Regions from separate parts of the Arthrobacter sp. BG3 genome, predicted to be linked through region 2. Evidence: predicted binding sites of a transcription regulator. Region 2 holds the regulator's gene; each other region holds the start of a gene.
The links. The regulator LexA, encoded in region 2, represses DNA repair genes until DNA is damaged. The targets are predictions, from matches to a motif close to TCGAACANNTGTTCGA.

Region 1: AC1MFL_RS09640 (shikimate dehydrogenase) is a predicted target of LexA. The motif match lies at 8,482-8,497, and genes of this name have one in related genera.
Region 3: AC1MFL_RS18065 (DUF6504 family protein) is a predicted target of LexA. The motif match lies at 4,359-4,374, and genes of this name have one in related genera.

What each region holds. Positions count from the first base shown of each region.
Region 1 covers NZ_CM155270.1:2,168,330-2,177,914, reverse strand. Annotated here, with positions in the region: gene AC1MFL_RS09675 (thiolase family protein) at 1-1,214, opposite strand, end outside; gene pcaC (4-carboxymuconolactone decarboxylase) at 1,211-1,666, opposite strand; gene AC1MFL_RS09665 (alpha/beta fold hydrolase) at 1,663-2,481, opposite strand; gene AC1MFL_RS09660 (lyase family protein) at 2,474-3,994, opposite strand; gene pcaG (protocatechuate 3,4-dioxygenase subunit alpha) at 3,991-4,557, opposite strand; gene pcaH (protocatechuate 3,4-dioxygenase subunit beta) at 4,565-5,473, opposite strand; gene AC1MFL_RS09645 (bifunctional sugar phosphate isomerase/epimerase/4-hydroxyphenylpyruvate dioxygenase family protein) at 5,514-7,499, opposite strand; gene AC1MFL_RS09640 (shikimate dehydrogenase) at 7,499-8,380, opposite strand; gene AC1MFL_RS09635 (IclR family transcriptional regulator) at 8,547-9,386, opposite strand.
Region 2 covers NZ_CM155270.1:590,610-600,194, reverse strand. Annotated here, with positions in the region: gene AC1MFL_RS02710 (class I SAM-dependent methyltransferase) at 1-427, opposite strand, end outside; gene hflX (GTPase HflX) at 884-2,452, shown strand; gene AC1MFL_RS02700 (ATP-dependent DNA helicase) at 2,445-4,571, shown strand; gene AC1MFL_RS02695 (transposase) at 5,077-5,604, opposite strand; partial or broken gene AC1MFL_RS02690 (IS110 family transposase) at 5,786-6,298, opposite strand; gene lexA (transcriptional repressor LexA) at 6,572-7,321, opposite strand; gene AC1MFL_RS02680 (LysM peptidoglycan-binding domain-containing protein) at 7,663-8,109, shown strand; gene AC1MFL_RS02675 (histidinol-phosphate transaminase) at 8,166-9,284, shown strand; gene hisB (imidazoleglycerol-phosphate dehydratase HisB) at 9,351-9,585, shown strand, end outside.
Region 3 covers NZ_CM155270.1:3,990,311-3,999,895, reverse strand. Annotated here, with positions in the region: gene thrS (threonine--tRNA ligase) at 1-356, opposite strand, end outside; gene AC1MFL_RS18070 (DNA polymerase III subunit alpha) at 463-3,963, opposite strand; gene AC1MFL_RS18065 (DUF6504 family protein) at 3,960-4,295, opposite strand; gene AC1MFL_RS18060 (hypothetical protein) at 4,456-4,842, shown strand; gene AC1MFL_RS18055 (chorismate mutase) at 4,853-5,179, opposite strand; gene AC1MFL_RS18050 (VOC family protein) at 5,194-5,616, shown strand; gene AC1MFL_RS18045 (alpha/beta hydrolase fold domain-containing protein) at 5,999-6,541, shown strand; gene AC1MFL_RS18040 (alpha/beta hydrolase fold domain-containing protein) at 6,456-6,884, shown strand; partial or broken gene AC1MFL_RS18035 (SOS response-associated peptidase) at 7,242-7,969, opposite strand; gene AC1MFL_RS18030 (DedA family protein) at 8,166-8,849, opposite strand; gene AC1MFL_RS18025 (mycoredoxin) at 9,209-9,466, shown strand.

The DNA.
Region 1 (9,585 bases), 1.6 Mb from region 2:
GCCGGCTGTGCTGTTCCGGGCTGTGTTGTTGCCGTGACGTTTTCGAGGACGACGGCGAGGCCCTGGCCGACGCCGATGCAGATCGCGGCGACGCCCCAGCGCTGCCCGGAGGCCTGCAGGGACCGGGCCAGGGTGCCGAGGATCCGGCCGCCGGAGGCGCCGAGGGGGTGGCCCGTCGCGATCGCGCCGCCGTGCCGGTTCACAATGGACGGGTCGATGCCCCAGGCGGTGATGCAGGCCAGCGACTGCGCGGCGAACGCCTCGTTGAGTTCGACGGCGCCGACCTGGTCCCAGCCGATGCCGGCCTTCGCAAGGGCCTTGTTCGCGGCCTCGACCGGGGCGTAGCCGAAGAACTGGGGGTCGTTGGCGTGGGCGCCGCGCCCGGCGATGCGGGCCAGCGGGTCCATACCCAGCAGGGCGGCGGCGTTTTCGGAGCCGAGCCAGGCCGCGGAGGCGCCGTCCGAGAGCGGGGAGGCGTTCCCGGCGGTGACGGTGCCGTCCTCGGTGCGGAACACCGTTTTCAGGCCGGCCAGTTTCCCGGCCGAGGACCCGGGCCGGATGCCCTCGTCCCGGACCAGGACCGTGCCCGGGACCGGCGCGACGAGCCGGTCGTAGAAGCCCTCGTCCCACGCCGCGGCGGCAAGGTTGTGGGAGGCGGCGGAGAACTCGTCCTGCGCCTGGCGGGTGATGGCGTATTTGTCGGCGAGCCGTTCGGTGGCTTCGCCCAGGGACACGGTCCAGTCCGGGTCCATGGCCGGGTTCACCAGGCGCCAGCCCAGGGTGGTGGAGACCAGGGGCATATCCCCTGCCGGGTAGGGCTTCTCGGTTTTGGGCAGCACCCAGGGGGCCCGGGACATCGACTCGGCGCCGCCGACCAGCATCAGGTCCGCGTCTCCGGTGTTGATCTGCCGGGACGCGATGATCGCCGCGTCCAGGGAGGACCCGCACAGCCGGTTGACCGTGGTGCCGGGGATTGAGACCGGCAGCCCCGCGAGCAGGGTGCCCATCCGGGCGATGTTGCGGTTCTCCTCGCCCGCGCCGTTGGCGTTGCCGAACACCACCTCATCGATCCGCTCAACATCCAGGCCCGGGGCGCGTCTCACGGCCTCGCCGATCACATGCGCGGCCAGGTCATCCGGGCGGACCCCGGCGAGGCCGCCGCCGAACTTCCCGAACGGAGTCCTCACGGCATCGAAAATAAAAGCCTCGTTCACGGCGTGCTGTCCATTTCTGTGTTGTCCATTGAGTGGAAGACCTGCTGGGCGGTCTTGAAGGCGGTGTTGGCGGAGGGGACCCCGCAGTAGATGGCGGTCTGCAGCAGGATTTCCTTGATCTCGTCCCTGCTGAGGCCATTGGTGATGGCGGCACGGATGTGCATGGCCAGTTCCTCCCAGTGCCCGTGCGCGACCATCGCGGTGATGGTGACTGCGGAGCGCATCTGCCGGGTCAGGCCGGGCCTGGTCCAGATGCCGCCCCAGGCGATCCGGGTGATCATGTCCTGGAAGTCCTCGGTGAAAGCGTCCTTGTTGGCGTTGGCACGGTCCACGTGCGCAGCGCCAAGCACCTCGCGGCGGACCACCATGCCTCCGTCGTAGATCTCCTGGCTGGTGGCCTCCGGCTGCACCACTCCATGCCGTTCCAGGCCGGGCCGCTCCGCGCCGGTCACTGTCCGGCCCCGCGGGATTCGGCCCAGGTAATCAGGGTCCGCAGCAAGTCGGCCACGTGTCCGGGTGCTTCGAAGGGCGCCAGGTGTGCCACGCCCTCAAGGCTCACTGCACTCGCGATGCCGCCGCCGGCGGTGATTCCCTCGGCGATCGCCTCGGCGAACGACGGTGGGGCGACGGTGTCCTCCACGCCTGCGATGGCCTGGGTGGGGACCCGGATGCTGCCGAGGTCGTCCCGGACGTCATAGGCGGCGAGGGCTTCGCAGCAGTACGCGTAGCTGAAGCGGTCGGCGTCGCGCAGGTTGTGCAGCAGTTGGCCGCTGAGTTCCGGCTGGCGCTCCATGAAACCCTGGCCGAACCAGCGCTGCGCCGAACCCTGGATCATCACGGGCGTCCCCTGGGTCCGTACGGTTTCCGCGCGTTCGAGCCAGCCCTCGGGCGTGCCGAGTTTCGCGCCGGTGCACTGCACGGACAGGCTCTTGAGCCGTTCACCATGCTTGATTCCCAACTGCAGCCCGGTGGCGCCGCCCAGCGAAACACCGGCGTAGTGGAATAGCGCTCCGGGTGCGATCGAATCCACCAGCTCGACCACGGCGTCGGCCAGTTCGGCGACGGTGAAGGTTTCCGTCGCGGCCGGCGAGATCCCGTGGCCGGGGAGGTCCCAGGCGATGACGTCGGCGTCGTCCCCGAGCAGGGCACCGGCCTGGCTCCACAGCAGCGTGGACGTGCCCAGGGACGGCCCCAGCACGAGGAGGGGTTTGTCCCCCAGCGGGCGCTGGGGCGAAAGCAGTACTGCCTTGACTGTGGGTCTAGCCACGGGAGGCTCCGTTCAGGTCGGGGGTCGGTGATGGGGCGGGGGCTCCGGTGGCGCCGAACTCCGGGTAGGCCGCGAGGATGCGTCGGGAGATTTCGGCGGCCTGGCCGAGATAGTTGGCCGGGTCGAGCAGCTCCTCCAGCCGGGCGTCGGAGAGCTGCTCCGCAGGCACTGCAGTGCGGAGCAGCCGACGGTAGGTGCTGGCCTGTTCGGCCGCCGGGACTTGGAGCGTCTGGTCCACGACGGACTGCAGCCGCTGCTTTCCGTCGACGCTGTGCATTCCGTCGACGCCCTGAATCCCGCCGAGGAGCGGGGCGACGGCGGCCGTGACGGCTTCGCTGAGCAGCAGCGGCCCGGAAAGGTCCAGGTTGCGGCGCATGGCCGCGGGGAAAACCTGCAGGCCTTCGGCGAGTTCGCGGAGCTGCACGGCGGCGCCGAGGCTCAGGCGGAGGAGCTGGCGGAGGGCCGGCCATTCGCTGTGCCAGGCACCGTCGGGGCGTTCATCGTTGAAGTTGGCGGCGGCCAGATGCAGCTGTGCGGCCTGACCGGGTGCCTGCAGGGCGGCGCTGCGGACCAGCACGGACAGCACCGGGTTCTGCTTCTGCGGCATCGCCGAGGACCCGCCCCGGCCGGCGGCGCGGGGTTCGGCGAGTTCGGCCACCTCCGGGCGGCTGAGGAACAGCACGTCAGAGGCCATCTTGCCGGCAGCGTCGGTCACGGCGGCCAGGGCGTCACCAAGGGACGTCACAGCCAGCCGGTTCGTATGCCACGGCGCCGGAACTGCGGCAAGGCCGAGTTCTGCGGCCAGCCGGTCGGAGAGATCAAACGGGGACGGCCGGGGACCTGGGGTCGGCGCCGCGCCCTCTGTCAGCTGGGTGCCGGCCGCGTGGGTTCCGGCCGCTCCCCCGGTCTGCACCGGGAAGTCGAGGGCCTCCAGCCGCCGCGCCGCGGCGGCGAGCCCGTGGAACCATTGAGCCGCCTTGAGCCCGAAGCTGAACGGCAGGGAGTGCTGGGTGAGGCTGCGGCCCACGCACAACGTCTCGGCGTGCCGTTCCGCGAGGGCAGCCAGGGCCGCGGTGGTGGCCCGGAGCTCGGTGAGCAGGCCGCGGACAGCATCCCGGGCCAGCAGGATCAGGGCGGAATCGAGCACGTCCTGGCTGGTCAGCGAGGTGTGCACGGCTTTCCCGGCACCGATCCCCGCTGTGTCAAGGGCCTTGACCTGCCCGCGGAGATCCGCCAGCAAGGGGATCACCGGGTTGGCGCCGCCCTGGGCGCGCACGGCAATGCCCGCGAGGTCATAACGGCCCACGTCGGCGGCCTCAGCGACCACCGCGGCGGACCCGACCGGCGCCAGGGACGCGTCCTCCAGGACTCTGGCCCAAGCGGCCTCGACCCGGAGAATGGCGGCCAGTACCGCCCGGTCCCCGGTCAGCGCCGCCACACGGGGCGACGCCGACACGGGACTCAGGAGGCCGACGTCGCCCTCGGCGGCTCCGCCGGTTTCACGAGAGATCACTTCGAGGGGCCCTCGAAGTCGAGGAACACTGTCTCGCCCTCGCCCTGGAGCCGGACATCCCAGGTCAGGCCGCCGTCGGCGTCGCGGCGTGCGATCAGCGTCTTGCGGCGTTCCGGATCCAGCGAGGACAGCAGCGGGTCCGCGGCCAGGGCCTCCTCGTTTTCCGGCAGGTAGATCCGGGTGAAGAGCCGGTTCGTCAGGCCACGGGCGAAGACCGCGACGGAGATGAACGGGGCCGCACCATCCTCGGTGGGGCCGGGGTTGACCGTCGTAAAGGTGAAGACGCCGGTGTTGCCCACCGCGCTGCGGCCGAAACCGGTGAAGGTGTAGCCGTCGCGCACCAGCGAACCGGTGTGGTGCGGGACCTTGCCCTCGGCGTCGGCCTGCCAGATCTCCAGGATCGCGTCCGGGATCGGATGCCCGGCGCCGTCGTAAACCGTGCCCTGGAGCCGGAGGGAGCCCGGGGAGCCCGGAGCCAGCAGCTCGCGGTCCTTGGTGAAGGGCAGTGCGTAGCCGTAGAACGGGCCGACGGTCTGGCCCGGTGTCGGGGTGAGTTTACTCATGCTGGCCTTATTCATTGTCGTCTCCTGCTGCTCCCAGGGCCTCGTTCTCGGTCCAGGTCCGCTTGGACCCGGTCAGGACGATGTCCCAGTTGTACGCCAGCGCCCATTCAGGCTTGGTCTGCTCGTGGTTGTAGGTGGCCACGAGCCGGTCGCGGGCGTCCTGGTCCACGATCGACTGGTAGATCGGGTCCAGCGGGAAGAGCTGGTCACCCGGGAAGTACATCTGGGTGATGATCCGCTGGGTGAACTCCTGCCCGAACAGGGAGAAGTGGATGTGGGCCGGGCGCCAGGCGTTCAGGTGGTTCTTCCACGGGTAGGCGCCGGGCTTGATGGTGGTGAAGCTGTAGGAGCCGTCGGCGCCCGTGATGCACCGGCCGACGCCGGTGAAGTTGGGGTCCAGCGGGGCGGGGTGTTGGTCGCGTTTGTGGATGTAGCGGCCGGCGGAGTTCGCCTGCCAGATCTCGACGAGCTGGCCCGCGACGGGGCGGCCGTCGCCGTCGAGCACGCGGCCGGAGACGATGATACGTTCGCCGAGCGGTTCACCGTTGTGCTGGATGGTGAGGTCCGCTTCCAGCGCGTGCACGTCCATGTGCCCGAACGCGGGAGAGTAGAGCTCGATGGTTTCCGGGTCCGCGTGGTGCAGGTCCTTGGTGGGGTGGCGCAGGATGCTGCTGCGGTACGGGGCGTAGTCCAGTCGCGGCTGGATCTCCGCCGGGGCACCGTTCCTGAGGGCCTGGGCGTAGGCATCCCCGAGGGCTTTCATCTCGGCACTGAGGTCCGCCTGCGACTCTGCGGCAGTGTCCCCGGCAGGGACACCGCTCGCGTACGTCTTCGGTGCGGCCTCCGTGGCCTCGTCGGACACGTCCTCGGTGAGCGGGTCCGCGTTGTAGATCTCAAGGTTGATTTCTTCAGGCACAGCAGCCTCCTTTCGTTGGGTGTTGGTGTTGTTTGGTGGGTCAGGTGGTGGGGTTCAGCTGGTGCAGGTGGTCGTACTGGACGGCGTGCCGCACCGGTGCGTTCGGAGCGCCGTAGCCGTCGTAGCTGCCGCGGCGTTCCACCATTTCGAAGAACACGCTGCCGACCGTGGCCGTGTAGAAGTGCAGGAATTCGCCGTCGGCGTCACGGTCGTAGAGCAGGTTGAGGTCCCGGAGTGTGGCCAGGAAGGCCGGGTCCAGGTCGAACCGCGCGTCGAGGTCCTCGTAGTAGTTGGCTGGGATCTGGAGGAAATCCAGGCCGCGGGCCTTCGCGGCCCGGGCCGTCGCCACGAGGTCATCCACCGCGAAGGCGATGTGTTCCTGGTAGGTCCGGCGCTGGCCGGTGCCCGCCCACTCCGTGCCGGGGGCGGCGCCTTCGCGCTGGACCAGCGGAGCCAGGTTCAGCACCAGGCGGACGCCGCGGTCATGGGTGAGCATCACCTGGGACCGGACCAGGCCAGTGGGGCTGGCGACTTCCGCATACGGCTGAGGTTCCAGTGCGAGGGCGCTGGTATAGAAGAGCACGGCCTCGTCGAAGTGCTGCCAGGGCTGGGCGAGGTTGACGTGGTCGATCACGGCACTCTGTTCCCCGGTGGCGCCCTGTTCCCCGGTCAGGCCGGCAGCGGGGGCTTCCAGTCCCTCGCCGAATTCGCGGGTCCAGACCGCGGTGCCGTCGGGGCTGCCCTGGCACAGGAAGATCTCGGTGGAGTCCGGGGCGGCGAAGCCCTGGAAAATTTCCTCGTCGGCCTGGCTTTTGCGCGGCACGGCCGGGGCCTTGAGCTGCTGGGCGCGGGCCGCGGCAATCACGGGGGACTCGACGTCGAAGCCCAAGGCCGAAATCGCGGGTGCGGCTGCGGCCCCGGCGTCGCGGGATTCCTGGGAGGAGTCCTCGTTGATGATCACTCGGGCGTGGCCCATGGTCCACAATTGCACATTCTTGGTCCGGTGGCGCCCGTTGGACGCGAATCCCAGCTGGCCCAGCAGGGTTTCCAGGGCGGCGGTGTCCGCGGCCCTGACCTCGGCGAAGTTGAATCCGCCCGGTTCGGCGACCTGCGGGAGCGTGGCCAGTTCCATCGGGTAGCGGCGGCGGGCGGAGAAGCGGGTGCCAGCGGCGTCTTCTTCGGCGGTGCTTTTCCAGGCCGGGGCGGCGTCCAGCCACTTCGCGCTCTGCTCCTCAAGCCAGATCAACGACCGCATCGCGTCCACCGCAGTGCGGTCGACGTCGGACTGCCGGAAGACGTCGTTGAAGACCTCCAGGGAAACCGGCCCGGTGTACCCGGCCCGGACCACGTGGCCGAGGAACTTGGCGAGTTCGAACTGCCCCTCGCCCGGGAACACCCGGTAGTGCCGGCTCCAGGACAGTACATCCATGGACAGCTTGGGCGCATCGGCCACTTGGACAAAGAAGATCTTCTCGGGGTTGAAGGATTCGATCGGGGCGGTGTCCCAGTCGCGGGAGAGGATGTGGAACGAGTCGAGGCAGGTCCCCAGGTTGGGGTGGTCCACCGTCTCCACGAGGCGGTGGGCGTGCTCGTAGTCGTTGACGTACTTTCCCCACGCCAGGGCCTCGTAGGCCACCTTGACCCCGTGATCCTGGGCCAGGGCGGCGAGGGCTGCGAGCTGCTCCGCCCGGAGCCCGTCGTCATCAATGCTGGCAGTGGCGACGTTGGAGCAGACCAGGATAGTGTCCATGCCGAGGCGGGACATCAGCCGGAACTTGGCCGCCGCCCGGCGCAGGTTGGCGGCCAGCAGCTCCGCGGTCACACTGTCAAAGTCGCGGAACGGCTGGTACAGATCCAGCGTCAGGCCCAGGTCGGCCGCCATCTTCCGGACGTCCTCCGGGCTCAGCGGGGAGGTGACAAGGTCCTGTTCGAAAATTTCGATCCCGTCGAAACCCGCAATGGCGCAGGCCTGCATCTTTTCCCGCAGGGTGCCGGAGAGGCAGACGGTGGCGATTCCGGTGCGCATCAGGCGGCCACCTCTTCCGCTGCGACGAGCTCCAGGAAGTGGGCGCGCATCCGGTCCGCGTCGGCCTCGAGGCCGGTGAAGATCCGGAAGGCGTCGGCTGCCTGCCCGACCGCCATCCGGCCGCCGTCGAGCACGTCGCAGCCCTTGGCCCGGGCCTGGCGGACCAGCTCGGTCTCGATCGGCCGGTAAACAATGTCCGCGACCCAGTGCCGGGGCTCCACGAGGGACATGTCCAGCGGCACCCCCGGGTGGGCGGCCATTCCCACCGGGGTGCAGTGCACCAGGCCGTCGGCGAGTGGCATCAGTTGCGGCAGCTCCGCCGTCGTCCGCGCGGTGACCAGCTGGTCCGGGAAGAAGCCGGCGAGTTCGGCGGCACGCGCCCCGCAGCGGGCGGGGTCGGTGTCCACCAGGTCCAGTTCCCGGACACCGGCGGTGAGCAGGGCGTAGGCGACGGCGGACCCGGCGCCACCGGCACCCAGCTGCACCACCCGGTTCAACCTGGCTCCCGGCAGGCCGGTGGCCAGGGCGGCGGCGAACCCGGAGAAGTCGGTGTTGTGGCCAATGAAGCGGCCGTCGCGAATGATCACGGTGTTGACCGCGCCGAGGCGCCGTGCGTCCGGCGTGACCTCGTCCAGGTGTTCCAGCACCAGCTGCTTGCAGGGATGGGTGATATTCAACCCGTTGAAACCCAGGCGGTACGCGCCGGTCAGGAGTTCACCGACGCTCTGGCCGGGAAGCCCCAGCTCGGTGAGGTCGATGGGGCGGTAGAGGTACCGGAGGCCCTGCACATCGCCTTCGCGTTCGTGCATGGGGGGCGTGAGCGACGGCATCACACCATCGCCGATCAGGCCCACGAGAAAGGACTCTGCTCGATTGCTCATCCGTTTAGCTCCTTTGACAACGGCACTCGGCGGGCGGGGACGCACTGGGCGCCGGCTGCGGGCCGGGTGATGGGGATTACATTACAACAATTGTTCACATGTTGCACGCTTGTTCTACTAGCGAACAAAGCATGACGACTCCTGTCCGTCCGGACGGCCGAATCCGTCACTGGGGCAGCCGGGCGGACAGCTCGGACGCCGCCGACTGGAGCAGCGGAACCAGGGCCACGAGGGCCTCCACGCTCATCCGGAAGACCGGGACCGCCGTGGCCAGCGCAGCAAACGCGTGGCCCTGGGCGTTGAACACCGGGACGGCGACGGCCCGCATGCCCAGCTCGTTCTCCTCGTCCATGACGGCGTAGCCACGCCGGCGGACAAGCTCGATCTCGGCGCGGAAGGCCTCGCGGTCCGTGATGGAAAATTCGGTCAGCGGCTCCAGCTCGAGTTCCTCAACGAGCTGGCTTCGGGTGGCGTCATCGGCGAAGGCCACAAGCGCCTTGCCGACCGAGGTGGTGTGCAGTGCGCCCAGATGGCCCGGGTCGCTTGTGACGCGGAAGGTCTGGGGCCCGTCCACCTTGTTGACGGTGAGGTGGTGGTTTCCGTCGCGCACCGACAGGATGGTGGCCTCGCCGGTCTCCTCGGTGACTCGCCGCAGGATGGGCAGGGCGGTGCCGGCGAATCCGTGGTGGTTGGACACCCGCTGGCCGAGCTGGAAGATGCGCAGGCCCAGGTGGTAGCGGCGCCCGTCCGGCTCGTAGTCCACGAAGCCGTCGCGGGTCAGCGAACCCAGCAGGCGGTAGGTCGTGCTGAAGGGCAGCTCCGCCCGGCGGGAGAGCTCTGCGGCACTCGCGCCCCGCGGCTCGTCACCCAACAGGACCAGCAGGCCCAGGGCCTTGCCAACCATGTCCGTCCGGGAGTCCCCCTTCGGGGCCCTGGCGCCCTTGCCGGCGGCTGCTGCGGGGGCGGAGGCGGTCCCGGTCTCTTCTGTGTCTTGATTCACACTCATGACTCAATGTTCTCACATGGTGAGAGCTATTTCTAGATGGTGATTATTTCTGTTGACAAGTGACTGCCCTCACAGTCATGATTGCTACATCGCACAAGTAGCTCCCACCATGTGGCTACTCGTCCGGGTCTTTCCACGAACCTCCTGCTGCCGCACACTTAAAACCCAGCGGCGGCCGAGACCTTCCTGATCCATCCGC
Region 2 (9,585 bases):
CATGCAGCTCGTCCTTGCCGATCCTGATGGGCGGGTTGGACCAGATCGTGTCGAAGCGGAGCCCGGGGTCGACGGCGTCGGGCGTGCTGGCCGCGACATTGCCCAGCCCCAGGGCGGCCGCGTTTTCGTTGGTCAGGGCCACGCACCGCTCGTTGACGTCCACCGCGTAGACCTGCGCGTGCGGTGCCCGCAGGGCCATTGTCAGGGCGATCGGACCCCAGCCGCAGCCGATGTCCAGCAGCGTCCCCTGCGGGGCCGGGGCGGGCGCCTCGGCGAGCAGCACGGCCGTGCCCTTGTCGATGCCGTCCGGGCTGAAGATGCCCGAGGACGTCTGCAGCTGCCGGGTCTCACCGGCAAGCTCCACGGTCAGTGGCTTGCGGGTGAACGGCCCGGCAGGCTGGGCGCTGAAATAATGTGCGGACTCCATAACTGCCCAGATTAGTTGGCCCCCGGCCCGTAGGCGAAACCGCGGCCACGGGCCGGAGCTGGCCTTACCGTCTGCTAGTGTTAAATACATGTTCTTGAACTTCAAGTAGCCGGCACGGGTTAAATCCCGTCCCCGTAGCGACGCAGGTAGTTACCTTCCGCTCAGTGCGCCAACCCCCTCGATGATCCCGCCAGGGACCACCTGTTGGCGCCCGATCCACTTGGAGTTGGGCAGTGCCCCCCGGGGCGCGGCCGAGCGGCAGCCACTCCTCCTCAAGGCCACGCCTGTTCCCCCCATTTGCACCGCTCCCTCGCGGAGCCCACCCTGCCCCGGCGCCGCTGCCGAAGGCACCCCAGGAGACCCGGTTTGACCAATAGTCGTCAGCCCAGCGCGAATACCGCCCCACACAGCACCGATCGGCACTATTCTGAAACTGCCGAACCTCTAAAGGAGACCATGACCAGTCAGCCCAACACCGGACCCGATTCAGCAGCCCAGGACATGAGTCCTGCGGAAATCCAGGCTGTCATCGACCGGATCCTCTCCAAGGACACCCCTGCCCGGAAAGCAGCCCCGGCTGCCGGTGCACCCTCGTCGGTGCTCGGCAAGGCTCAGGCGATTTCCCGGCTGGATGAGGAACACAGCAACTATGACGGCGACCAGCAGGACCTCGCGGAACGGCACGCCCTGCGGCGTACTGCCGGGCTGTCCACCGAGCTCGAAGACGTCACCGAAGTCGAATACCGGCAGCTGCGCCTCGAGCGCGTTGTGCTGGCCGGCCTCTGGACCGAAGGCACCCTCGCCGACGCCGAGAACTCGCTCCGCGAACTCGCCGCCCTCGCCGAAACCGCCGGCTCGGAGGTCCTCGACGGGATCGTGCAGCGCCGCGCCAAGCCCGACCCCGGAACCTTCCTGGGCTCCGGCAAGGCCCAGGAGCTTAAGGACATCGTGATGTCCACCGGCGCGGACACCGTCGTCGTCGACGCCGAGCTGGCCCCGTCCCAGCGCCGCAGCCTGGAGGACATCGTCAAGGTCAAGGTCATCGACCGTACGGCCCTGATCCTGGACATCTTCGCCCAGCACGCCAAGAGCCGCGAGGGCAAGGCCCAGGTGGAGCTGGCCCAGCTCGAGTACCTCCTCCCGCGCCTGCGCGGCTGGGGCGACTCGATGTCCCGCCAGGCCGGTGGCCAGGTGGGCGGTGCCGGTGCCGGCATGGGGTCGCGTGGTCCCGGTGAAACCAAGATCGAACTGGACCGCCGCCGCATCCGCACCCGGATGGCCAAGCTGCGCCGCGAAATCGCCGCAATGAAGCCGGCCCGGGAGACCAAGCGGGCCAACCGCCGTCGTAATGCCGTGCCGTCCGTGGCGATCGCCGGGTACACCAACGCTGGCAAGTCCTCGCTGCTGAACCGGCTGACCGACGCCGGCGTCCTGGTGGAGAACGCCCTGTTCGCCACCCTGGACCCGACCGTCCGCAAGGCCGAAACCTCGGACGGACTGGGCTACACCCTCGCCGACACCGTGGGCTTTGTCCGTTCGCTGCCCACCCAGCTCGTGGAGGCATTCCGCTCCACCCTGGAGGAGGTTGCCGACGCGGACCTGATCCTGCACGTCGTGGATGTCTCCCACCCCGACCCGGAAGGCCAGATCGCCGCCGTCCGCAAGGTCTTCAGCGAAGTCGACGCACGCAAGGTTCCGGAAATCATCGTCCTGAACAAGGCCGACGCCGCTGACCCCTTCGTGATCGAACGGCTCAAGCAGCGCGAACCGCGCCACGTGGTGGTGTCGGCCCGCACCGGGGAAGGCATCCCGGAACTGCTCAAGGCCATCAGCGAGGGCATCCCGCGGCCCAGCGTGAAGCTGGAACTGATGATCCCGTACAACCGGGGTGACCTGCTCAGCAAGCTGCACGAGACCGACGCCGAGATCCTCAGCCTCGACCACGAGGAAGCGGGCACCCGCGCCGTCGTGATGGTGCGCGAGGGATTCGCCGCTGAACTGGATTCGTTCATCAGCAATGACTGAGGCAGCGGTGACCGGGGCGGAGGCGGACAGCCCAGCCAGGGACGACCCGGCCGCCGGGAAACACCCCCCGGTTAAGGGCGGCCGGACCGGCGAGGAGTTCGTCATCGAGCTCCTCGACCGGGCCGTTTCCGGCATGGGCGGCCAGAGCCGCGACGGCCAGCACGAAATGGCCCGGCAGGTGGCGCACGCGATTGACAGCGGCGACCACCTGCTGGTCCAGGCCGGAACGGGAACGGGCAAATCCCTGGCATACCTGATCCCGCTGATCGCCCATTCGCTCGTCAGCGACAAGCCCACCCTGGTCTCCACCGCCACCCTGGCCCTGCAGACCCAGATCGTCGGCCGGGACCTGCCCCGGCTGCTGAAGACCATCACCCCGGCGCTGGAACGGCCCGTCAGGATTGCCCTCGTCAAGGGCCGCTCCAACTACGTCTGCCGCCACAAGCTCGACGGCGGCTTCCCCTCGGAAGAACCCTCGGAGGGGCAGCTCTTCTCGCTCGGGGAGGACACCTCCGTGCCGCATTTCGCCGCGGCGATGGGCGGCCCGTCGTCCCAGCTCGGCAAGGAAGTGGTCCGGCTGCGCGAATGGGCCGAGGACACCGTGACGGGGGACCGGGACGAACTCCTGCCCGGGGTGACGGACCGTGCTTGGCGGCAGGTCTCCGTCACTTCCATGGAATGCCTCGGCGCGCAGAAATGCCCGCTGGCGGCCGAATGCTTCAGCGAACTGGCCCGGCAGAACGCCGCGGACGCCGACGTCGTCGTCACCAACCACGCCATGCTGGCCGTGAGCGCCTTCGAGGGCCTTGCCGTGCTGCCGGAATACGACGTCGTGGTGGTCGATGAAGCCCACGAGCTGCAGGACCGCGTGACCGGCGCCGTGTCCGGCCAGCTCTCCGTCGCGATGATCCATGCGGCCGCGTCCGGGGCCCGGAAAAACACCGGCATCACCGTGGACGCCCTGAACAACGCCGCGTCCAACCTCGAACTTGCCATTGAAGGGGTCCCCACCGGACTCATGCCCAACGGACTGAACAGCGAACAGCTGGACTGCGTCGACCAGCTGCGCGACGCCTGCCGCGCGGCACTCTCCGACTCCAAGGGCGACAGCGCCAACATGGTCGACGGCGGCCGGCAGCTCGCGCGCTCCCGCCTGATGGTGATCCTGGAACTCTGCGAACGGCTGCTTGCCGCCCGGGAAAACCGCGAAGTGGTCTGGTTCTCCCGCAACAGCACCTTCGACCCCCAGCAGGGCTACTCCCAGCCCGACGAGTCCGCCCCGGCGCTGATCAACATCGCCCCGCTCAGCGTCGCCGGACGGCTCCGCGAGGGCCTGTTCGCGGACCACACCGTCATCCTGACCTCGGCGACGCTGGCAATCGGCTCGGCTTTCGAACCGGCCGCCGGCGGCCTTGGCCTGGTCGGGCCCGGCGCCCCCAGCTGGACCGGGGTCGACGTCGGCTCCCCCTTCGAGTACCCCAAGCAGGGCATCCTGTATGTCGCCAAGCACCTGCCCAAGCCCGGCCGCGGCACGTCCCCGGAAGCCCTCGACGAGCTGGAGAAGCTGATCCGGGCCTCCGGCGGCGGCGCCCTCTGCCTGTTCTCCTCCCGGCGCGCCGCCGAGGACGCCGCCGAGGCCATGCGGCCCCGGCTGGACATGAGCATCCTCTGCCAGGGGGATTCGACCATGACCGCGCTCGTGAAACAGTTCGCCGACGAACCCGACACCTGCCTGTTCGGCACCATGTCCCTGTGGCAGGGTGTGGACGTGCCCGGGATCTCGTGCCGCCTCGTTGTGATCGACCGGATCCCGTTCCCGCGGCCCGACGATCCCCTCATGACGGCCCGGTCCCGGGCAGTGGCCCAGGCCGGCGGTAACGGCTTCATGAGTGTTTCCGCGACCCACGCCGCCATCCGGCTGGCCCAGGGTGCCGGCCGCCTGATCCGCACCACGACGGACCGGGGGGTGGTTGCGGTGCTGGACTCGCGGCTGTCCACCGAGCGCTATGGGGGATTCCTCCGCGCCGCCCTGCCGCCGTTCTGGCCCACCACCGACCCCGCGGTCGCCCTGGCGGCCCTGGCGCGGCTCTCGAAGGAATCCGGGCAGCCCGCCCCCTAGCTGGCTATAGGTCGTGTCAAGGCCGTGTCCGGGCACGACCGGTGTGCGCCCGGGAGGGCCGGGGGCGCTCGTAATTGGGTGTGGTGGCTGACGGTTTGTTGGCTGGACCGGCATGGTTCCAGACGCGCCCACGCTGACTTATCCGACCTCGGGCAATTCTCCGGGTCATCTGGCGTCGTTCGGGCTGCGGCCGGGGCGAAGGGCCGGGCGCCAAGCTAGGCGCGGCGTAACGCGTGAGCGTCCGCCATAGCTGCGGCGGCGTCTGGTCCGGCCCTTCGTCGGTTCCAGCGTCTCACCGCCGGCCGGAGTTGTGAAGTGGTTTTGGGTTGGTGCACCTCCTTGAATCCCGGAACTGGCGGCTTTCCGGCTGGCCGAATGGTGTGCCGCCGGCTTGTCGCTGTCAACGTCGTTCGTCCTCGCTGCGCTGCGGGCGCTCCATGTTGACCGCTCCCTTGCGCCGACGGCGGGATCGGCAGCTATCCGGCAAAGCCCCGGGCCCGGATGCTTACTCCCAGCGGGCGGGGTCGTAGACGACCTCGTCCCGGACCATGGCATACGCGATCCTGGTGGCGCGGTGCGCCATCGCGCAGGCGATGACACCGCCTTTCTTCCCCCGTGCCTTGAGCCCGGCGGCGTAGGCCCGGCTGGGCGGGTCAGTCAACCACAGGCCCATGCCGAGATCGATCAAGGCCCGTCGCAGCGCCACGCTGCCTTCCCTGCTGATGGATCCGTCACGTCGCTTGCCAGCGGACTCGTACTGGGTGGGTGAGAGCCCTGAGGCCCGGTAGATCTGTGAGGGCCCGGGCCAGCGCTGCGGGTCGCCCACGGCAGCGCCGTAGTTTGCGGCGCGGACCACACCCCACCCCGGGGTAGTGGTGAGCGTTGCGAACGGGCTCAGCGGCAGCAGACGGGCAAGCTCCGCTTCGGAGGCATCGATCTGCGCCGTGAGCTCCGTGACCAGCGCCAGATCCGCGGCCAGGATTTTCCGCGCCACCGCCGCGTCCACTGTGGTCAAGCGCGTCGCGGGCGGCATCGACCAACCGTTCGGCCAGCGGCTGGCGGACCTGAAGGCCGCGGACGGCCGCGAACCGGACGAAGCGGCCCGCCCCCAGCGCGGCGAGCCGCTTCGGGTCGGCGAATTCAGCGGCCACGAGCCTGCCGACCCTGGTGCCGAGGACGTCGGGCAGAGCCAGCGTCAGGCCGGGGAAGGCGCGGTCCAGCTGGCCCAGCAGTTGGTTCTTCGTCGCGGTCCGCGCCTGGACCCGGCGGGTCCGGTGCGCGGCCCACGCGCCAAGCTCACCGATCACGGCCTCACGGTCAGCGACCTCGATGCCGCGGCCGGCCAGCACCAGCTCCGTGATCGCCTCCAGATCCAAGGCATCGGTCTTGATTCGCCTGCGTCCCTGGACCCTGCGCTGTTCAGCGACATGCGCCGGATTCAGCTCCAGCACCTGCCAGCCCGCAGGCCACACGGACGGTCCCAGCAGCGGCCGGTGATAGTGCCCGGCAGCCTCTATCCCGACCTTCACCGGACCATCCGCGCCCGCCAGTCTGCTTCTGATCAGCCCGAGGACCCCCTCCAGACCCGGGCCGGTCATCTCAAAATCCACCGGACCCAACAAGCGGTGCCGGCCCGCATCGGTGACCGACAACGCAACCACCGTCTTGCCGACATCCACAGCGACAACCACAGGGAAATCAGTGGCCGCAAAGGCCTGAACAGACATAACAAACACCTCCGAAGGTATCGGGAGGGCCCCGCGGATCATTGCGTCCGGGCCCCAAGGGAATCTGATACATCCCGTCCTGACATCTCCGGAGGTGTTTGGGAAGGACTAACTCAACTCATATCAGCTGCGCAGCCGGTAATCCCGCAGCGGCCGGAAACCCGCACCAGGGGCTGTGCCGTCCCGGCACCCGGGCAGCAACGCGGAAAGGGCCCCGTCCAATGCCGGCGGGGCCCTTGCGCGCAGGTTCTCGGGGCTGCCGCCCGTTGCCCTCTACAGGGAGCGCAGCACCGAGACGACCTTGCCCATGATGACGGCGTGGTCGCCGAGGATGGGCTCGTACTGGGTGTTCTGCGGCAGCAGCCACGTGTGGCCGTCGCGCTGGCGGAACGTCTTGACTGTTGCCTCGTCATCCAGCAGCGCGGCGACAATGTCGCCGTTGAGGGCGTCGCCCTGCCGGCGGACCACCACCCAGTCACCGTCACAAATGGCGGCGTCGATCATCGAATCGCCCGCAACCCGGAGCATAAAGAGCTCACCGTGGCCCACCAGCTGGCGGGGCAGGGGCATAACGTCATCGACGACCTGGTCGGCGAGGATCGGGCCGCCGGCGGCGATGCGGCCCACGAGCGGAACCATGGCCGTATCGGTGGCGCTGGCCAGGTCCGACACGGACAGCCCGCCGATTGTGCGCAGGCCGCTGGACTTCTCCACCCCGGAAATCTTGGTGGTTCCCTCATCGAGGGTCAACGGCATCAGCACCTCCATGGCGCGCGGGCGCTTGGGGTCACGCCGCAGATAGCCGAGTTTTTCGAGCTGTGAGAGCTGGTGGGTGACGCTGGACAGGCTGGCCAGTCCGACCGTGTCGCCGATCTCGCGCATGGACGGCGGGTAGCCGTTGTCCGTCACGGAGCGCTGGATCGTCTCCAGAATCTTCTTCTGCCGGACCGTGAGGCTCTTGGGTGGCCGGGCTGCCTGCGGGCTCCGCTGCGTGGCCCTGCCGCCAGTGGCTTGTGCTGCCATGTTCGCCAACGCCTTTCCGTTCCGCCCGGCCGCCGTGGCTGCAGCTGCCGGGAACTTCCGGCCTGAAATGTCAGACCCTGCTGATCAACTGCAGAAGCGGTTGTTCTTTTACTCAAACGTAGGCCAGCCGCACAGCATTTTCAAACATTTGTTCTAGCGAGTCTCGACAATGTTCGTCAATAAGTGCTAAAACTGAACAGGCAAGGTTCGAATATGTGTTCTAGTCTGACACTGCTCGGGCACAGCACGGCGTTCGGTTCTTTGTTCGAAGGTTAGGCCGGTTGGCGGCGCGTATGTGGAGTACGCCGGGCGGCACAGTATGGTCCAGGAGGGCTCAGTTCATGTCAGCATCAAGCGCGTTTCACGACACTTTCGGCCGCGACGCATTCGGCAACTACGGCCGGCCCGACGGCGGTGCCGCCGTCAGCGGGCACATCCCGGCAGGGAGCGGAACTCAGGCACGGCCGGCCAAGGCTGCGCCGCTCCGGCTTACCCGGCGGGGACGCTTCGTCTTCATCGGTGTGCCGCTGATCCTGCTGGCCGCACTCATCCTCTCGTTCAGCGGCTTCTTCAATGCACCCGCCAAGGCTGCCGAGTCCGCCGCCGGACTGACTCCGACCCCCGCCGTCAGCGTCACGGTGCAGCCCGGTGAATCCCTCTGGGCCATCGCCGCGACCGTGGCGCCGGAGCGGGATCCCCGCGACGTCGTCGCCGACATCATCGAGCTGAACAACCTTGAGGCCGCCCGGGTCGTGCCCGGCCAGGCACTCTTCATCCCGTCCAAGTAGGGCAGTCCAACCGTCACAGTTTCAGGGCCCGCAGCGATCTCACTTAAACTAGTGAAGTGACTGACCAGTTAGAGCGCCTGAACCGACTTCCCCTCCGGACGAATCTGCGCGGCCTGACGCCATACGGCGCCCCGCAGCTGGACGTCCCCATCCTGCTCAACGTCAACGAGAACACCCATGGTGTCCCCGCCGACGTGCGCGCCGCCATCACCGAGGCCGTCACGATCGCCGCGGCCGGCCTGAACCGCTATCCGGACCGGGAATTCACCGAGCTGCGCGGGGCCCTGGCGGAATACCTTGCGCACGGGCTGGGTGCAGAGAACATCTGGGCCGCGAACGGCTCCAACGAGGTTCTCCAGCAGATCCTCCAGGCCTTCGGCGGCCCCGGCCGGACCGCTCTGGGCTTCCCTCCCACATACTCCATGTACCCGCTGCTTGCTGCCGGCACGGACACCGGGTACCTTGCCGGCGTCCGCACCGATGACTACGGCCTGAGCGCCGAGTCCGCCGCCCGCCAGGTCCGCGAACTCCAGCCGAACATCGTCTTCCTCTGCTCCCCGAACAACCCCACCGGAACCGGGCTTGGCCTGGACGTCGTGGAAGCCGTCTATGCGGCCGGTGAAGCCAGCCAGACCATCGTGATCGTCGACGAGGCCTACCACGAGTTCGCCCATGACGGCACGCCCAGCGCCCTTACCCTGCTGCCCGGCCGGGAACGGCTGATCGTCTCGCGGACCATGAGCAAGGCCTTCGCCCTGGCCGGAGCACGCATCGGCTACATGGCGGCAGCGCCGGAGGTGACGGACGCCCTGCGCCTGGTCCGGCTCCCGTACCACCTCTCGGCCATCACCCAGGCGACCGCCCTGGCGGCCCTGCACCACCGGGTGGCGCTGATGGCCGACGTCGAGGACATCAAGATCCAGCGGGACAGGATCGTGTCTGAACTGCAGCGGATGGGACTGAAGCCGGCCGCCTCCGACTCCAACTATGTCTTCTTCGGCGGCCTCGACAACCCGCAGGAAATCTGGCAGGGCCTGCTCGATGCCGGCGTGCTCATCCGGGACGTTGGCATCCCGGGGCACCTTCGCGTGACGGCCGGGACTGAGACGGAAACCACAGCCTTCCTCGAAGCCCTCGAACGGATCCTGGCCGGCCGCGCAGTGCAGCCCGCCTAGACTTAACCCAGGCCATCCACCCTGCCCTGTTCGCCGGGCACCGTCGTCATCCAAAAGGACACCCACATGAGCAACACCGGATCAGCCGCTGCCGAGGGCCGGACCGCACGCATGGAACGGACCACCAGCGAGTCATCGGTGCTGGTCGAAATCAACCTGGACGGCACCGGCGTCTCGGACATCAGCACCTCGGTCCCGTTCTACGACCACATGCTGACGGCACTGAGCAAGCACTCCCTGATCGATATGACGGTCAAGGCCACCGGCGACACTCACATTGACGTGCACCACACGGTCGAGG
Region 3 (9,585 bases), 1.1 Mb from region 2:
AGGGTCTTCAGGTCCTCCGGCGTGAACGGCTCCTCGACGTCGAAATCGAAGTAGAAGCCGTCGGTGATGTACGGGCCGATGCCGAGCTTGGCGTCGGGGCGCAGCTGCTGCACGGCCTGGGCCATGACGTGGGCGGCGGAGTGGCGCAGGACGTTGAGGCCGTCCGGGGAATCGATGGTGACGCCCTCGATCGTGGCGTCCTCGGGCAGCGGCTGGTCCAAATCCCTCAGCTCGCCGTTGACACGGGCCACTACGACGTCGCGGCGCTCAAAAAAGAGTTCCGCGCCGGTGGTCCCGGTAGCCACCTTGGTCTCTTCGCCATCGACGAGAAGGGTGATCTGCTGGGCATCTGACACGGGTGTCTCCTATTCAAGGTTAAGGCTTCGTAGCTTGTGGCGTACGGGGACCACAGCCAGCCTCGTCCATGCTATCGGTTTCTGCAGAGGCCAACCAACGCGCCACTCAGCCGCCCAGCCCGGTGATGGCGAGGTTGCGGCTGATGCCGTCCAGCGCGCCCGGCGGATCCGGTTCCCGGTCTTCCGGGATCCCGGTGGCGGGGACCGGGAACGGCAGGGTGCCGGTGCGGCTCAGGTCCCAGGCCATGCTGGCGCTGATGCTAATCCCCCTGGGACCGGTCCGCCGGGTGGTCCCCCGGATCAGCAGCAGCCGGGTGCCGAACAGCAGCGGTCCGGCCAGCTCCTGGGCCTCATGGAAGAACACCGAGTCCACACAGCCGGTGCCGTCGTCGATGCTGATGAACACCACGCGGCGGCCTCCCCGCATGGGTGGTGTCTGGGTGGCGACCCGGACTCCGGCGACCAGCACCTCGGTGCCGTTGCGCAGTCCCAGCAGCTTGTCCGCGGTGGTGACGCCGAGCCGGTCCAGCAGCGGCCGGTGGCTGGCCATCAGGTGGTCGCTGACATCCACGGCCATCAGGTCCAGCTCGGCCCGAACTGTGTCCACCAGGGTGGGTTCGGGCAGCCCCGCCTTGAGGTTCTTCAGTTCCACGTCGCCCAGCGGCAGCGACAGCTGCCCCTCGATCACGTCGGGGCCTTTGCGCTGCGGCCGGCTTTGCAGGGACTGCAGGTGATGCACGAGGTCGGCACGGTTGGCGGTCCCGCCGGCGGCCCGGTGCAGGGAGTCGAAGGCACCGAGCTGGGCCAGCCGCTGGATGCTCGGTTTGCTGAGCCGGGACCTGGCCCGCAGGTCCGCGAGCGAGTCATAGGGCTGTCCCGCCACGATCCTTTTCAGCTCGGTTCCGGAGAGACCGTAGATGCCGTTCAGGCTCAGCCGGATGCCCAGCTTGCCGCGCTCCGGGCCGGTGTCCACGCGTTCCACCCGGTACTCGGCGTGGCTCCGGTTGATGTCCAGGGGCAGGATCGGGATGCCGAGCCGGCGGGCCTCGGACACGAGGAGCCGCTTGGGATACATGCCCGGATCGTGTTCCCACAGCCCGGCGAGGAAGGCCTCCGGGTGGTGGGTCTTGAGCCATGCCGACTGGTAGGTGGGCACGGCAAAGGCGGCGCCGTGGGCTTTGCAGAACCCGAAGCTGCCGAAGGCCTTCAGCGTCCCCCAGACCTTGTCCACCACTGCGGGGCCGTAGCCACGGGCCCTGGCCTCCTTGCGGAAGAATTCCTCCACCTTTCCTTCCAGCACCTCGTTGCCGAGGGCGCGGCGGAATTCGTCGGCCCGTGCCAGCCCGCATCCGGTCATGACGTCGAAGGTCTTCAGGATCTGTTCATGGAAGACGGTGACGCCGTGCGTTTCCTTGAGCACGGGTTTGAGGTCCGGGTGCGGGTAGACCTCGGGGGCGAAGCCATGCCGGTGCTCCAGGAAGGGCCGGACCATGTCCGATTTCATCGGTCCCGGCCGGAAGAGGGAAATGTCGATGATGAGGTCGTTGAACTCCCGGGGGGCGAGTTTGCCGATGAGCTCGCGCTGCCCGGGGGATTCGATCTGGAAGCAGCCCAGGGTGTGGGTGCTGCGGATCAGCTCATAGGTGGGTTCGTCGTCGAGCGGCACGGCGTTGAGGTCGATCAGGCCGTTCCCGGCGATGTAGTCCGGCCCGGCGCCGTCCGGCCCCACCGGGTGGGCCCCCGCTGCCACAACCTCGGCCTTGGAGGGATGCAGCCGGATCACTTCGCGGACGGCGAAGGCCATGGCGCTTTGCATCCTGACGCCGAGGACATCGAGTTTGAGCATGCCCATCGGGTCCATGTCGTGTTTGTCGAACTGGCTCATCGGCAGGCCCAGTCCGCTGGGCTGCACGGGTGTACGGTCCAGCAGGGTGGCGTCCCCCAGGATGACCCCGCAGGGGTGCATGGAGATATGCCGAGGCAGCCGGTCCAGCCGTTCGGTCAGGTCCACCAGCAGGTCCAGCTGCTGGTTTTCCCCGACACCACGCTGCCCCACCCTGCCGGCGAACTCCTTCAGCTCAGGCTTTTCCTCAAGGGCCTCGCGGAAGTTCCGGGCCGAGAAACGCCACAGCTGCTTGGCGATGTCCCCGATTTCGCCCTCCTCCATGCCGAGCGCCAGGCCGGCGTCGCGCACGGCACCGCGAGCGCGGTAGCCGTTTTGCATGCTCATCAGCGTGACGCGCTCGGAGCCGAAGCGCTCAAAGATCTTCCGGTATACGTTGTGCCGTTCGGCGCTTTCGACGTCGATGTCGATGTCCGGCAGGGTGGCCCGGTCCCGGGAGAGGAAGCGCTCGAAGATGAGGTCGTGCTGCAGCGGGTTCACCTGGCTGACGTCGATCAGGTAGTTGACCAGGCTGGAGGCCCCCGAGCCGCGGGCCGCCGCCCTTACCCCCATGTCCAGGATCATCCGGGAAACTTCCGCCACGGTCAGGAAGTACGCGGCGAAGCCCAGGCTGTCGATGATCCGCAGCTCGTGGCCCAGCCGCGAGCGCAGCTCCTCCGCGGGCTTGCCGGTGATCCCCGGGAACCGCCTGCTGATGCCAGCTTCGCAGCGCTGGGTGAGTTCAACGAGGGCGTCCCCGGCGATGCCGATCACCGAGGCTTCCGGCACTACGGGCTGTTTCCAGCCCATGTCCGTCACCGGATCGATGCGGCAACGGTCCGCGAGCGCCTCGGTCTGCGCCATCAGGCTTTTGAGGTCGGCGGCGCCGTATCCGGCGGCGTGCATGATCTCCTTGCCCAGCTGGAGCATCTGTGCCGCGGATTTGAGCCAGCCCTGCCCGTTGGGCTGGAGCAGCGGGGCGGCGGAGAGTTCGGGGAGCGATTTCAGGGTGCGGGCGGAATCCAGCACGTCCGCGGTGGCGGCCCCGTCCTCCGCGACATACCGCACGGCATTGCTCAGCACGGCCGGAACCCCGTGTTCAGCGGCGAGCTTGAGCATCCGCACCGCGTGGGCGGTGCTGAGCGGCTCCCCGGGCGGGCTGAGCTGGCTGACCACCTCGGCGGCGATGGTTCCGGGCGGCATGGTGTCGAGCCAGCGTTTGAACAGGGTGCGGGGGCGCAGGTAGCGCCTTCCTCCCATGGCCCGTCCGACGTCGGAGTCCGGGCCGACCAGCACGGTCAGCACCGGTTGGTGGGTTTCCGGGTGCAGGGTGCGGGAGGCCAGTTCGGCCCGGGTAACGGCCACGGGCACCGCTCCCCCGGCCTTGCCCGTGGTGCGGGCATGCGCATCGGAGATCAGCCGGCACAGCGCCCGGTAGCCGGCGCCGTTGTTGTGCCCGTGGGCCAGCACGACGACGCGTCCCCCCACCTGGGTGCGGAGGTCGCCGTCGTCGTCAAAGACCGCCAGGTCCACCCCGACGATGGGGTCCAGCCCCGCGGCCATGCAGGCCAACAGGTGCTTGACCGTGCCGTAGAGGCCGTCGCGGTCCGTGCAGGCGAGCGCCGTTGCCCCGTCCGCGGCCGCGGCGGCCGCCAGCTCCTCCGGCCAGGAGACACCGTAGTGGGCACTGAAGGCGGTGGAGACGTGGAGATGGGTGAAGCTCATGCTGATTCGGGCTTCCGGACTGGAAGCAGGGCGTCATGGATCCGCAGCAGCCGCCAGCGCCCGCTGCCCACATGCCGGGTGAGGTCAAGGGTGAGGAGGCTTTCCAGGTTGGAGGAATCCGCCGGGCGCACCTGGACCCGCCAGATCTCATGGTCCACCAGCCCGGGGCCGCTGCCCAGCGGCGCCCGCTGTTCTTCCGCCCACCATTGGCGCCGCTCGTACCAGCGCACCGGTTCCGCACAGACGGTGTAGTGGCGGCCGGCCCAGTCGAGCTCCAGCGGCTGGCCGGAAGGTGAGCAGACGACGTCCACCGACTCGCTGAACATGCCCATCGTGCCTCCCGGACCACACCATCTGAATAAACCATCATCTGTACCAAAACAGTAGGCAACTATTCGAACACATATTCGAACAACTCCAGTCTACGACGGTGCCGGGGCAAAACCTAGATCAGGGGTGGACGGACGCAGGCACAGGTAGCAGGATTGAGCCATGAGCTCCCATAACGCACTTCTGAAGCACGTAAGCATCGCCGCCGAGGACATGTCCTTGGTGGCGAAGTTCGATATAGACGGAAATATCCCCGGCCAGGGCGCCTATGTGGTGGGGCTGGTGGCGGCTACCCCGGATCATTCCCACCAGCGACGAATGGGGATCGAGTTCATGAACGGGGAGGCAGTGTCCTTCTACTGCTTCAGCCACGACGGCACGGAGGAGAACTTTGACCTCAAGGGCGTGGAGCACTCCGGCAACACCATTACCGGGCACTTTCCCCTCAGCACGGTCATGGGCCTGGCCAAGGGCCACCTCATGACGGCGTTCAGCGACTGCGACGGCCGCGACTACCAGGCGAATGTCCCGGTGGAGGAAGCCCTCTAGGCCGCCGGCCCTACGAGCTGGCTTTGTAGACTTCCAGCTCGAGCGTGATGAACGCGTCGATCATTGCCCGGTAGGTCTTCTCCACGAGGTCGACGTCGATGTCCTTCTGTTCCGCGGTGGCGCGGACGTGTTCGATAACGCGCTCCACGCGCCCGGGGGCCCGCACCTCGGCACTGTCCGCCTTCAGGGTTCCGGCGATCCGGATCAGGCGCTCGCGGCGGCCGATCAGCGACACGATCTGCTCGTCCACCTCGTCAACAGCAACCCGCACGGCGGCCAGCTGTTCCCGGTCGGCTTTGGCAGCTTTTTCGTCTTGGTGATTTGTGGACATGTCCATGACAATATCGAAGGATGCAGCCACGAGTCGATCTGATCTCACTGGGCGTCCACAGCGTCGAGGCCTCCCGCCGTTTCTACGTCGACGGCCTGGGCTGGCCCGTGCACCGGGAAGTCCGGGGCGAGGTCCTCTTCATTCAGGCCAATCACGGTCTCATCCTCTCGCTCTGGGACACCGGGCAGATGCAGGCCGAAGCCGCCACCGATCCCCCAACTGCCAGTCCGTCCATCACGCTGAGCCACAACCTGGGCAGCGCCAGGGAAGTCGACTCGGTGATGGCAGAGGCCGATTCCGCCGGAGCCTCCATCGTCGCCGCTCCGAAGACCCAGCCCTGGGGCGGCTACACCGGGTATTTCGCCGACCCGGACGGCTACCGCTGGGAAGTTGCCTTCAATCCCAGCTGGGCGGTCGACAGCGGCGGCAAAGTCACGCTCTGACCCGCCGTCGGCGGGTCAGCCCCGCAGGGGTTTTGCCATACCGGCGTCATGGAGCTCACAGGATGGCTTAGCCCGGAAGAATCCTGGAAGCAGCATGACCGCATGGAGGCACTCGTCAGAGCGTCCTCCACGGAGGTGCCTGTTGTGCGCTCAGGCCCTGGTCCGGCCGGGTCTCCCTGGGCGAATGCCATGATGCAGCGCCCGGCATCGACGTCTGCCTGCCGTTCCGCGCCTACCGGGGTGGCACGCTCCGCAATCGACCGGGGCGGGGCCCGCTGGATAGACCGCTCCTACGGCGGCGTGGGATTCAGCCGGCCGGGTCCAAAGCCTTCCCTGCTGGTCCAGGTCCGTCAAGGGGCATTCCTCAGGAGATCACTGGCAGGTGAAAGAGACATTTGCCGATGACGAGTTGACGCAGTGGATATCGGACATCCGGTCACAACCAGCAGAGGCCCCGCCCCTGGATGTGAACAAGCTGCGCGCCGAGCGTGTGAGGCCGGCCGGGCCAAGCTTGCTTCAGGTACTGGAGCTGTCGCTGCCCGGCGACAACGCGGTTCAACTGCGTTTCTACCGCCCCACCGCGCAGCCCCTGCCGCTCGTTGTCTACGTCCATGGCGGGGCCTTCATTTTCGGGGACCTCGATTCCCATGACCGGACGTGTCGCCGTCTGGCAGTGGAGGCCAACGCCGCGGTACTGGCGGTCCACTATCGGCGAGCGCCGGAGAACCCGGCACCGGCGGCGATTGACGATGTGGTCGCCACCCTGAAGTGGGCCGTCGGGCCAGCGGCAATTCCAGGATCAATCAAGGGTTCCCCGTCCCTTGCCGGCGACAGCGAGCGTGCAGCAGACAGGGTGGGGATGGGGACTGGACGCGGGGGCTTTAGCGTGGTCGCTACAGCAATGGGTGCCGGACATCGACGCTGAAAAACTCGAGATGTGGAGCCCATTGCACGTCAGGTTCAGCGGTCTGCCACCGACGGTGATAGCAACGGCGGAACACGATCCGCTTCGTGATGAGGGCGGTGCTCTGGCTCAAAAGCTGATTGCCGCAGGAACAGAGGTCCACCACGTTGGTCATGCGGGACAAGTTCACGGATTCCTCAGTCTCGATGCGGTGTCCCCCACGGCGTTGCAGGCCGGGAACAATTTACTGCGGCGATTTGCATCCATAATTCGCGACAACGGCCTCTTGCCGGGTCGCCGCGGCAGGGGGCTGCCGTTGCTGACACCGGATCGAAGCGGGAACCCTGACTGGTCAGGCCATTGAGGCGGTGAGAGATTCAAACGCCGGAGTACCTCGGTGCCCTAAGCCACCTCTGCCCGCATTGCTTTCGCCGACAAAGCCGCACTGCTGTGACCCAGGGCACAATGACCCTGTTGAGGTTCCCGGTCGCGAGGCTAACGTGGCTGGAGTACACGGCGGCACGCCTATTCGAGCCGGTGTGCCAGGAAGCAGCGGTGGTGCCGGCGTCTGTCGGCGGCACCACGCAGCATCCGCACCAGCGGACAGACGAGCCGCCGCACGATGGCGCCGCCGGGGATTCCCGCATCCAGCACGGATTACCGCCCGTTTCCTCCGTTCACCCCAAAGACGGCGCTCCCGTCCGGCGCGACTGGCACCAGGCTAAAACAGGCTCCCCACCGGCTGGATGAGTTCCGGGGAGTCGTTTCTTACATTCCCGACGGCGGTGCCGACGGCGTCGATTGTCCAGCCCTCCGCAACGTCATGCGCCCCGGACCGGACCAGGTCCACGAGTCCGGCGGCATCGTCGGCCTGCGGGCCCAGCCACGCCTGCATCGTCCCGCGGTCCATCGGGAGCGGCACCCGGTCGTGCAGTGCCGTGAGTTCGGCCAGCATTCCCCCGGCGTAGCCCTCCGGCGGCGAGTCGGTGGTCATGATCGACGTGGAGAGCAGCCAGCGGTCCGGGTCGCCCTCGGCCTTGGACGGGTCCTTCCACCATTCGTAGAGTCCGGCGAAGACAATCGGGTGGCCGTCCCTTGGGTGCACGTAATAGGGCTGTTTGCCGCGCCCCTCACCCTTCCACTCGTAGTAGCCATCGGCCGGGACGGCGCAGCGCCGGGAGCGGGTGGCCTTCCGGAACGCCGCTTCTCCAGCACACTCTCGCTGCGGGCATTGATCATCTTCGACCCGATCCCCGGATCCTTGGCCCAGGACGGCACCAGGCCCCACCGGGCAATATGGAGCTGGCGGACCGGTCCCCCGTCCACCAGCCGCTCCAGCAGGATCGGCACATCCGCCGTCGGAGCCACATTCCACGACGGCGGAATCGCCACCTCGTCCTCAAGTTCGGCGTCAAACTCGGCCAGCAGGTCTCCGACGGCCCGGGCCATCACGTAGCGTCCACACATGGCACCAGCTTGCCACCGCGCCCCGCCCCTGTCATCCGGTGTGCTGCCCTCACGGTGTGGCCGGGCGGTCCCGGGGCCGTTGCAGGGTCGCGGCTGCCCAGGGCAGGCGGGTAATGGCGTTGGCTGCCGCGCCGGGACCAGGTTGACAGCCGGGACCAGGTTGACAGCTTGGCCGGCTTCAGTCGGCGTCGGGCACGCCGTCCCCTGCCCCTTCCGCCAACTTCAGCTTCCGGCGTCTGCGCCGGCGCCAGACGACCACCAGGCCAAGCACGACGAAGGGGACCAGCACCCAGCCGCCGATGTCGAGAGCGTCACCGATGGTTTGGGCCAGCGCCCCGGCCAGGTAGGCGAGGACACTCAGGCTCGCGACCCAGGCAATGGACCCTGTGATGTTCCACAGCAGGAACTTGGGCCACGGCATCTTGGCAGCCCCCGCGGCAATGGCGCCCCAGAGCCGGACGACAATGACCCAGCGGCCGAAGAACAAGGCGGTGCCGCCGTGCCGATCGAAGAACGACTCCAGTTGGGTGATGCGTTTCTCGTCGGCGTGGAAGCGCTGTGCAAGTCGCAGCATCAAGGGACGGCCTCCCACCCGCCCCAGGACGTAGCCAATGGTGCTCCCGAGCATGGCGCCCAGGCTGCCGACCGCGATAACGGCAGCAAGGTTCAGATTTCCGTGGCGCGCCGAGGCGTAGGCCCCCAGCAGTGCGGCCACGGCGGGAAGCGGAACACCGGCGCACTGGGCCAGCACAATCACGAAGACGCCGAAGTAATACCCCCATTCGTCCACAATCCCTGCTTCCGCGGCGACGAAGCCTGCCCAGCCGAGCGCCACGAAGCGGAGGGCAACAAATCCGGTCATCGCTCACACCTCACTCCGCTGCTCCGCCGTGGGTCAGAATGACGGTCCCCGCGCTGCCCGCGTTTGTTCTGCAGCCGGGACCCCCGCGACGGCACCGGGATGGCCCCTGTCTACCCTTGTGGCCCGGGCCGCGTCAAGAGCACAGTCGCCTCATTGGTCCGCCCCATAGACTCCGGGCATGGCAAGAACAGCAACCGTGTTGCTGCCGGGCTCGGGGGCGAAACCATCGTCCGCCTGTAACCGCACCCGCTGTGCGGGAATAGCGGCCTGCGGGTTACGGTTGTTGCCAATGACGTACGACTTTTTGTCGGCAACCGGCGCTGCCACCAGCGCCGTCAAACAGCTTGAAGGAGAACTTCGTGGACTTCACCCCCGAATCCGGCACCATCACCATGTTTTCGACCACTTGGTGCGGCTACTGCAACCGTCTGAAGAAGCAGCTGGATGCCCAGGGCATCGGGTACACCGAGATCAACATCGAAGAAGTTGAAGGCACCGCAGATCTCGTGGAGAAGCTCAACGGAGGAAACCGCACCGTGCCCACCGTGCTGTTCCCGGACGGCACCGCGGCCACCAATCCCTCCGCGGCAGAGGTCAAGAGCCGCCTCGCGGCCTAAGGCATTTCCTTTTTCCCGATGACGACGACGGCGCGGCCACCCCGGTGGCCGCGCCGCGTTGCGTTGTGCAACTGAAGTTTGCTTGAGAAGTTTGTGACAACCAGTTTTGCGGCTGAAGC